DNA from 2 places in the Rhizobium sp. 9140 genome. Region 1 is predicted to be linked to the other one. Evidence: predicted binding sites of a transcription regulator. Region 1 holds the regulator's gene; the other holds the start of a gene.
The links. The regulator LexA, encoded in region 1, represses DNA repair genes until DNA is damaged. The targets are predictions, from matches to a motif close to TGTTCNNNNTGTGTTCNG.
Positions count from the first base shown of each region.

Region 2: the regulator LexA is predicted to act here: its motif matches at 2,094-2,111, upstream of recA (recombinase RecA).

Region 1 covers NZ_FJUR01000001.1:2,395,378-2,399,806, reverse strand. The annotation lists gene uvrA (excinuclease ABC subunit UvrA) at 1-814, opposite strand, end outside; gene GA0004734_RS11330 (single-stranded DNA-binding protein) at 1,134-1,670, shown strand; gene lexA (transcriptional repressor LexA) at 1,943-2,659, shown strand; gene GA0004734_RS11320 (hypothetical protein) at 3,700-4,032, opposite strand.
Region 2 covers NZ_FJUR01000001.1:2,514,423-2,518,851, reverse strand. The annotation lists gene GA0004734_RS11875 (DUF3828 domain-containing protein) at 1-32, shown strand, start outside; gene GA0004734_RS11870 (pseudouridine-5'-phosphate glycosidase) at 103-1,026, opposite strand; gene GA0004734_RS11865 (carbohydrate kinase family protein) at 1,023-2,003, opposite strand; gene recA (recombinase RecA) at 2,238-3,329, shown strand; gene alaS (alanine--tRNA ligase) at 3,697-4,429, shown strand, end outside.

The sequences.
Region 1 (4,429 bases):
ACTTTTCCGAGAACAGCACGCGCTCATGCGTCTCGTTCAGCGATTTGTTGGCGGAACCGCCGGCGGATGTCTCCTTCTCCGGCAGCGGCTTGTCGGCAAATTCCGCAATCGCCAAGCCATCCGCAAGCCGCAGTGAGGTCTCCAGACTGTCCGCAAGTCTTGCCGCGATATCGCCGCGCACCACCAATCTGTCGACGACCACATCGATGTCATGCTTGTACTTCTTGTCGAGCGCGGGAACATCGGCAATCTCGTAGAACTGACCATCCACCTTGACGCGCTGAAAGCCCTTCTTCATGAGCTCCGCGAGTTCTTTCTTGTACTCGCCCTTTCGCCCTCGGATCATCGGCGCGAGAATGTATAGGCGCGCACCTTCCTCCATCCCTAGAACGCGATCGACCATCTGACTGACCGTCTGGCTCTCGATCGGCAGACCTGTCGCCGGCGAATAGGGCACGCCAACGCGCGCAAACAAAAGGCGCATGTAGTCGTAAATCTCGGTGACCGTTCCCACCGTCGAGCGCGGATTTTTCGACGTCGTCTTCTGCTCGATGGAAATCGCCGGCGACAGGCCTTCGATCAAATCGACGTCCGGCTTCTGCATCATCTCGAGGAACTGTCGGGCATAGGCCGAAAGGCTCTCGACGTAGCGGCGCTGCCCTTCGGCATAGATCGTATCGAATGCGAGCGACGACTTCCCGGAGCCGGAGAGGCCCGTCATCACGATCAGCTTGTTGCGCGGCAGATCGAGATCGACGCCCTTCAGATTGTGCTCCCGCGCACCGCGGATCGAAATGGTCTTGAATTCGCTCATGGTCGGACGCTCTGCTTGGGGACGAAGCCCTTACTTAAGATCATTACTTCATATGTCGAGGCGTGTTTTCGGGAAACCGCTATTCCTTTGTCGCGGTGAACCGCTGTCTGTTGTCACAACAAACCCCAGTCTGTGATCCCCTCTGCGGCCTGGAAAGGCCTCGCTTGACAGGATCATACCCAAGACATAGAACAAATAAAGAACAAATTTGTAAACTGTTGTGGATTGCTGCTGGCCGAGGGCGAAATGCCGCGTTCAACAGCGTAGACTTGGCACACGATGCGGATCGTTGAGCCGCTTTTAGGAGACAGGGAAAAAGATGGCTGGTAGCGTCAACAAGGTGATCCTCATCGGCAACGTCGGGGCGGACCCGGAGATTCGGCGGACACAGGATGGCAAGCCGATCGCAAACCTGCGCATCGCGACATCCGAAAGCTGGCGTGACCGGAACTCCGGTGAGCGGCGCGAGAAAACGGAGTGGCACACCGTCGTGGTCTTCAACGAAGGCCTATGCAAGGTCGTAGAGCAATATGTAAAGAAGGGCGCCAAGCTGTATCTGGAGGGTGCGCTGCAGACCCGCAAGTGGCAGGACAAGGACGGAAACGACCGTTACTCCACGGAAGTGGTGCTCCAGGGCTTCAACTCGACGCTGACGATGCTTGACGGTCGCGATGGTGGAGGCAGCGGTGGCGGTGGCGGAAGCCGTGGCAGCTCGGAATATGGTGGCGGAAGCGGTGGGGCAAACTACGGCGACGATTACGATCGCCCCGCCCAGTCCTCGGGTGCCCGATCGGGTAGCACCGGCGGATCAAGCGGCGGCTTCTCTCGCGACCTGGATGACGATATCCCGTTCTGATTCGCGCAAGGTTGCCGCGGGTTGATACCTAAATTCGATGTCTCTTTCGCGCCGTCATGGGTAAGCTCATGGCGGCGTTGCTATTGTGAAGCTGAGGGAGGTTGTGCGTCGCCAACAGTTCCTCTTTTCGTGGAGTTCAAAAGCAACGCTTACGACGAGCGCCCGCTGTTGATCCTTCCAGATGTGGTTTAACCACAATGCCACTTGCAGAACACATGAGGAACATATAACACTGTTCTTGCTTTGTTTCGTGACTCTGGAGTCGATTGATTATGCTGACCCGCAAGCAACAGGAACTGTTGATTTTCATTCATGAGCGCATGAAGGAATCGGGTGTTCCCCCCTCATTCGATGAAATGAAGGATGCACTGGATCTCGCGTCCAAGTCCGGCATTCACCGGCTGATCACGGCCCTTGAAGAGCGCGGATTCATCCGGCGCCTGCCCAACCGGGCACGAGCGCTTGAGGTCATCAAGCTGCCTGACGCGTATCTGGCGGCAGTCCCGCCCAAGCGCGGTTTTTCGCCGAGCGTGATCCAAGGAAGCAGGGGAAGCTCCGCACCTGACAATGCGCTGAAGTCAGCGGCTGAGGTTGGCAACGACAATAGCGTGTCGGTTCCGGTGATGGGGCGCATTGCCGCGGGCGTCCCGATTTCCGCCATCCAGAACAATACGCACGATATCTCCGTTCCCGCCTTTATGATCGGCAATGGCGAGCACTACGCTTTGGAAGTCCGAGGCGACTCGATGATCGAAGCGGGTATTCTGGACGGTGACACCGTGATCATCCGGAATGCCAACAGTGCCAGCCCCGGTGAGATCGTCGTTGCCCTCGTGGATGACGAGGAAGCGACCCTTAAGCGTTTCCGCCGCAAGGGCGCCTCTGTTGCTCTTGAAGCAGCCAATCCAGCGTATGAGACACGAATTTTCGGCCCAGAACGCGTGAAGGTGCAGGGAAAGCTCGTCGGCTTGATTCGCCGTTACCAGTAAGAGGCGAGGACGTCGCCATCGGGAGGATTGATCGAAGTCTTGTTGTCCTTAGGTTCCTGCATATGGAGCTTTTGCAGCGTGCTTGTTAAGGTTCAGGTTTTCCACGGTCCTGGTTGATGACTGTCCCGGCGACAACAGACAAAATCGTAACCGTCACATTTTGCAAATGGAAGATTTGAGGGTTGAGCCATCAGCCTCCTTGTCAGTCCGGCCTTGAGCCGGAGCTTGGCTACCTGACGTCCGTGAGATGAGGAGACACGTTTGAGCGCGCGGACGTGACGTCGCTGGATGCCGCATCCAGTAGGGGATGACGAAGGGGTCATTGGTGGCTCATGAAATCTCGTGGTGTGAGATCTGAGCAAATCTTCGTCATTTATTAAGTTACCAACCGGCCGGAAATTTGCGCCACCTGTCGTCCTGTTCGTAAACAATTAGGCGGAACGCGTTCAGTTCTGAGGCTTGCCAGCTTTAACGATATCTGCACGTGAAAGTCTATGGAACTGCATGGACAGGCCGGCGTTTACCGGGTGAACACAGCGGAGGCGAGCATGTCTGGAATATTGCAAATATTTCGGGCAGTCATTTTTGACCTTTAGGAAGGTGGCTTTGTGGGAGGTGCGATGTTGTGAGTATGCACAACCCCAGACGAAGTTCCGGATTTGGCAAAAGACTGTTTGTAGCCGACACAGAAACTACTTGGTTTTCTAGTCCGGGTGAAGCGGTGGCAGGTAAAAACCAATCAAATCTCTGCCTTGCCGAATTACGGTCGGGTTAGAGATTTCAATTCGCTTTTTTTGGTGTTGCTTACAGCCTATTTACGAGAAACGCGCATTCTTATGCGATAAGGACGTCATTATGAGAATGATTTTTGTCGGGATGCTTGCATCCGTCCTCAGTATACTTGTGATCAAATATGCAAACAACGATCTGGGAAACAGTGTCCTGTTGACGACTGTCGGAGCAGCTAGCTCGCTGTAATATCCGGGCATGTCGGCCAGCTACTCCGATATATTAAAGGCGTTATTCGAACATCGGGCTCATCATTCGTGGATGGTGTAGGACCCCATTTCGCATAAATTTTGCTTGTCCTCCGTCGTTGCGAGATCTGAACCCTCTTCGAATTCGAAACGCATGTCGTAGTTACAAACGTCTCTACCGTCTGCAATCGTGAGCTCGATTGTCTCACCGGGATTGAGAACCTGCTCGCCGAACACGTCTCCCTCCCAATCACTAACACCGACAGGTGACGTGTAGAATCGCGTGAGAACGGATGTCGTGCTGTTCTTCAATGTGAACACAAGATCCTCGGCCTGCGCTGCCCCGGACATAAAAATGGCGCTGATGATAATCGCGCCTGTCGTAGTGATTTTCATTGTTCCCCCCGTAAATCTAATATGTCGCCAATGGATTGACGATGAAGGGATATTACCGAGTCTCTTGTCGGATTCAACTGGATTGTGGACGTTTGATAAACAGACGAGCGCTGTTCAAACGTGCTGCAATTTCCGAATGCGCGTTCTCACCATCATTCATGCAGCAGTTCGGCCGTTATCTTGCACGCCAAACAGATGTAAAGATTGCGCAGCGCATTCATTTCGAAATCTGCGGCGTTCCACTGACTGGCAGCGCTCGCCTACGTTCGGAGAATGCAAACTGGACGGCCGCCGTGATCTCGTGGCAACGACGTGACGTCAATCTGTCGCCCGACCCCGTTCTTGAATTAACGGCAGTCGCGTCCGAGCCCCTTTTGCCAGAACAAATACGCTGCGT
Region 2 (4,429 bases), 120 kb from region 1:
TGTCGAGCCTGTTCGACGACGCCAGCCGGTAGGGCGGTCGACGTCGGCATGAGGCGGCGCGATGATGGCGCCGCCTCGTTCCCCGGGTGTCACATCGTGGTGTCACATCATCGCGACGGCGATTTCGGCGGCGAGGCGCGCATTGTTTTCGACCAGCGCAATGTTGGTCTCCAGGCTGCGACCATCGGTCAGCTCGAAGATGCTCTGCAGCAGATAGGGGGTGACGGCCTTGCCGATGATCTTGTCGCGGTCGGCATTGTCGAGCGCGCGGGCGATATAGATCTCCATTTCGTCGCGCGGAATTTCGCTCGTTTCCGGTACCGGGTTGGCGATCAGCATGCCGCCGTCGATGCCGAGACGGTCGCGCATGCGCTGGAAGTTCGCGATGGCGGCGGGGCTGTTCAGCATCAGCGGGCTTTTCAGCCCCGAATCGCGCGACCAGAAGGCCGGGAAGATATCGCTGTCATAGGTGACGACCGGTACGCCGCGGGTTTCCAGCACTTCGAGCGTCTTGGGGATATCGAGGATGGCCTTTGCGCCCGCGCAGACCACGATGACGCCGGTGCGGGCGAGCTCTTCGAGGTCGGCCGAGATGTCGAAGGTTTCTTCGGCCTTGCGGTGCACCCCGCCGATGCCGCCGGTGGCGAAGACGCGGATGCCGGCGCGGGCTGCGGCGATCATGGTGGCGGCGACGGTCGTGGCACCCGTGCGGCGTTCGGCGATGGCAAAGGCGAGGTCGGCGCGCGAAACCTTCATGGCGCCGCGGGTCTGGGCCAGCGCTTCCAGCCGTTCGGCATCCAGACCGATGTGCAGCGTGCCGTCGATGACGGCAATGGTCGCGGGAACGGCGCCCTGGTCACGGATGATCGCCTCGACGCTGCGCGCCATGTCGAGATTGCCGGGGTAGGGCATGCCATGGGTGATGATGGTCGATTCCAGCGCGACGATGGCCGAGCCACGTGCCTTGGCGGCGGCGACTTCGGAGGAATAGGCGATCGGCAGATCGTGCGAGACGGGGCGTGTCATGAGGCATCCTTTTCGGCACTGCGGTGAAGAGGCTGTGAAAACAGGATTTCGGCAGGCGACACAAGGTCCAATTCCTGCGCCAGCCGTTCCGGAGAAAGATCGTCTGCCACCGCCAGCGGCGAGCGGACGGTCACGGCGGCGGCCCCCACGCCCGCGCGCAGGCATTCGCCGAGAGCCGCGCCCCGCATCAGGGCGTCGAGGAAGCCGGCGGCCAGCGCATCTCCGGCGCCGGTCACGTCGCCCAAGGCTTCGATGAAAGGGGGGCGCACGGTTGCGACCGCGTCGCCATCGAAGGCGACGGCCGCACGGCCGCCACGCGTGACCACCCCGCCGGCAATGCCCGCGCCTTGCAGGATCGCCGGCCAGCCGTCCGCCGTCGTGCTCTTTTCGCCGCCGATCGCGGCGGCCTCGGCCTCGTTGAGAAAGAGGAGATCGAGATGAGGATAGGCCGGCCTCAGCCTTTCGACCTTTGCCGGAGAGATGGCGATCGCTGCCGTCCGCGCGCCGGCTTCCTTCGCCATCCGAAGGGCGGCGGACAGCGTTTCGGCGGGCAGGTTCGCATCGACCAAGACGAGATGTGACTCGACAACGAGATCGCGCAGCGCGCGCTGGCGGAGCCTGCGGGGCGAGAACATCGTGTAGAGATCCATGTCGGCAAGCGCGACGATGAGATTGCCGTCCGCCTCCAGAATGGCGGTGTAGCTCGGGGTCCGCCTGTCGAGGAAAGTGAACGCGCGGTCGATGACGCCGGCGGCTTCCGCCGCACGCGCCACCGCTTCCCCTTCCGCATCGCCGCCACGCGGCGCGACCATGCTGACGGAGGAGCCCAGCCGCGCCATGCCGCGCGCCGCGTTGAAGCCGCCGCCGCCCGCCTCCTCGAACCAGCGGCCCGGATTGCTGGCGCCGAGCGTCGTGGCGCTCGCGATGCGACCGCGCCGATCGATATGCGCGCCACCGAAGACGACCACGTTCTTCATGCCATGTCTCCCGTTGCGAGAACCCCTGTGAGCCGATTCGCCCGAGCGGTCGAAGGGGAGAACGGTTTTACGTCAATGGCATGTACAGGGGAGAACATGAACGGAACACAGTTCGAATTGGAATGTTGTGTCAATGCGTTGAAGGCCTCTTGCAGAATGAGAACAAAAAGAGTACATACAGACCAGCGGCGGGTTCATTGCCTCGACTGACCCGATAACCTAAAGGTGGATGAAATGGCTCAGAACTCTTTGCGGCTCGTAGAGGACAAATCGGTGGATAAAAGCAAGGCGCTGGAAGCAGCACTCTCCCAGATCGAACGGTCGTTCGGCAAGGGATCGATCATGAAGCTCGGTGGAAAAGACAGTATTGTCGAGATCGAGACCGTTTCGACGGGATCTCTCGGTCTTGATATCGCGCTGGGCATCGGCGGCCTTCCCAAGGGTCGCATTATCGAAATCTACGGTCCGGAAAGTTCCGGCAAGACGACGATGGCGCTGCAGACCATTGCCGAGGCGCAGAAGACCGGCGGCATCTGCGCCTTCGTGGATGCCGAACACGCGCTCGATCCGGTCTATGCCCGCAAGCTCGGCGTCGATCTTGAAAATCTCCTGATTTCGCAGCCGGATACCGGTGAGCAGGCGCTTGAGATCACCGATACGCTGGTCCGCTCCGGCGCGATCGACGTTCTCGTCATCGACTCGGTTGCGGCCCTGACGCCGCGGGCGGAAATCGAAGGTGAGATGGGCGACAGCCTTCCCGGCCTGCAGGCCCGCCTGATGAGCCAGGCGCTGCGCAAGCTGACGGCGTCGATCTCCAAGTCGAAGTGCATGGTGATCTTCATCAACCAGATCCGCATGAAGATCGGCGTCATGTTCGGTTCGCCGGAAACGACGACGGGCGGCAACGCGCTGAAGTTCTACGCCTCGGTTCGCCTCGACATCCGCCGTATCGGCGCGGTCAAGGAGCGCGACGAGATCATCGGCAACCAGACCAAGGTCAAGGTCGTCAAGAACAAGATGGCACCGCCCTTCAAGCAGGTCGAGTTCGACATCATGTATGGCGAGGGCGTTTCCAAGACCGGCGAGCTGGTCGATCTTGGCGTCAAGGCCGGCATCGTCGAGAAGTCCGGCGCCTGGTTCTCCTACAACAGCCAGCGTCTGGGGCAGGGTCGTGAAAACGCCAAAGCCTATCTGCGCGACAATCCTGAGACGGCGCGCGAGATCGAGCAGTCGCTTCGCCAGAACGCCGGCCTGATCGCCGAGAAGTTCCTGGAAGACGGCGGCCCCGAGCCGGACAGCGATGGTGACGAAGCCGCTCTGGGCTAGGACGCTCGGAGAAAGCCTCGGTGTGCGTGACGGCTTCGTCATGCTCGCCTCTCAGGCAGGCTCCAAAGGTTCTGATGTCAGGTCCTGCCTGTGTCGAGCGGCTGCTCCCTTTTCGGGGCGGCCGTTTTTGTGTGATCGGTACAGACCGTAATGGACGATCGGTGCGGGCGCGAAGGATTGCAGGTGGTTGAGCCTGTTGCGGGACATGCTGCTGGACAGGGATTTCTGCGAACGATAAAAGCCTCGGGTTCGCGCAAGCCTGCTGCTCCGATGACGGAGCCGGCCTGCGCGTGGACGTGAACAATCGATACCACCCGGAGCCGCTCGTCAGCAGCAGCCAGGGTCGCGCAGGGGCGAAGGACGAGACATGAGTGGCGTAAACGAGATCCGGTCGACATTCCTCGACTATTTCAAGACGAACGGCCACACGGTCGTGCCGTCGAGCCCGCTCGTTCCGCGTAACGATCCGACGCTGATGTTCACCAATGCGGGCATGGTCCAGTTCAAGAACGTCTTTACCGGTCTGGAGCAGCGCCCGTTTTCCACCGCCACGACCGCACAGAAATGCGTGCGTGCCGGCGGCAAGCACAACGACCTCGACAATGTCGGTTACACCGCTCGCCACCACACCTTCTTCGAAATGCTCGGCAACTTCTCGTTCGGCGACTATTTCAAGGAACGCGCCATCGAGCTTGCCTGGAACCTGATCACGAAAGAATTCGGCATCGATGCCAAGCGCCTGCTGGTGACGGTCTACCACACCGACGACGAGGCATTCGGCCTGTGGAAGAAGATCGCCGGCCTCTCGGACGACCGTATCATCCGCATCCCCACCAGCGACAATTTCTGGGCCATGGGCGATACCGGCCCCTGCGGTCCGTGCTCGGAAATCTTCTATGACCACGGCGATCATATCTGGGGTGGACCTCCGGGCTCGCCGGACGAGGATGGCGACCGGTTCATCGAGATCTGGAACCTCGTCTTCATGCAGTATGAGCAGGTGACGAAGGAAGAGCGCCTCGACCTGCCGCGCCCGTCGATCGACACCGGCATGGGCCTGGAGCGCGTCGCGGCGCTGCTGCAGGGCAAGCACGACAATT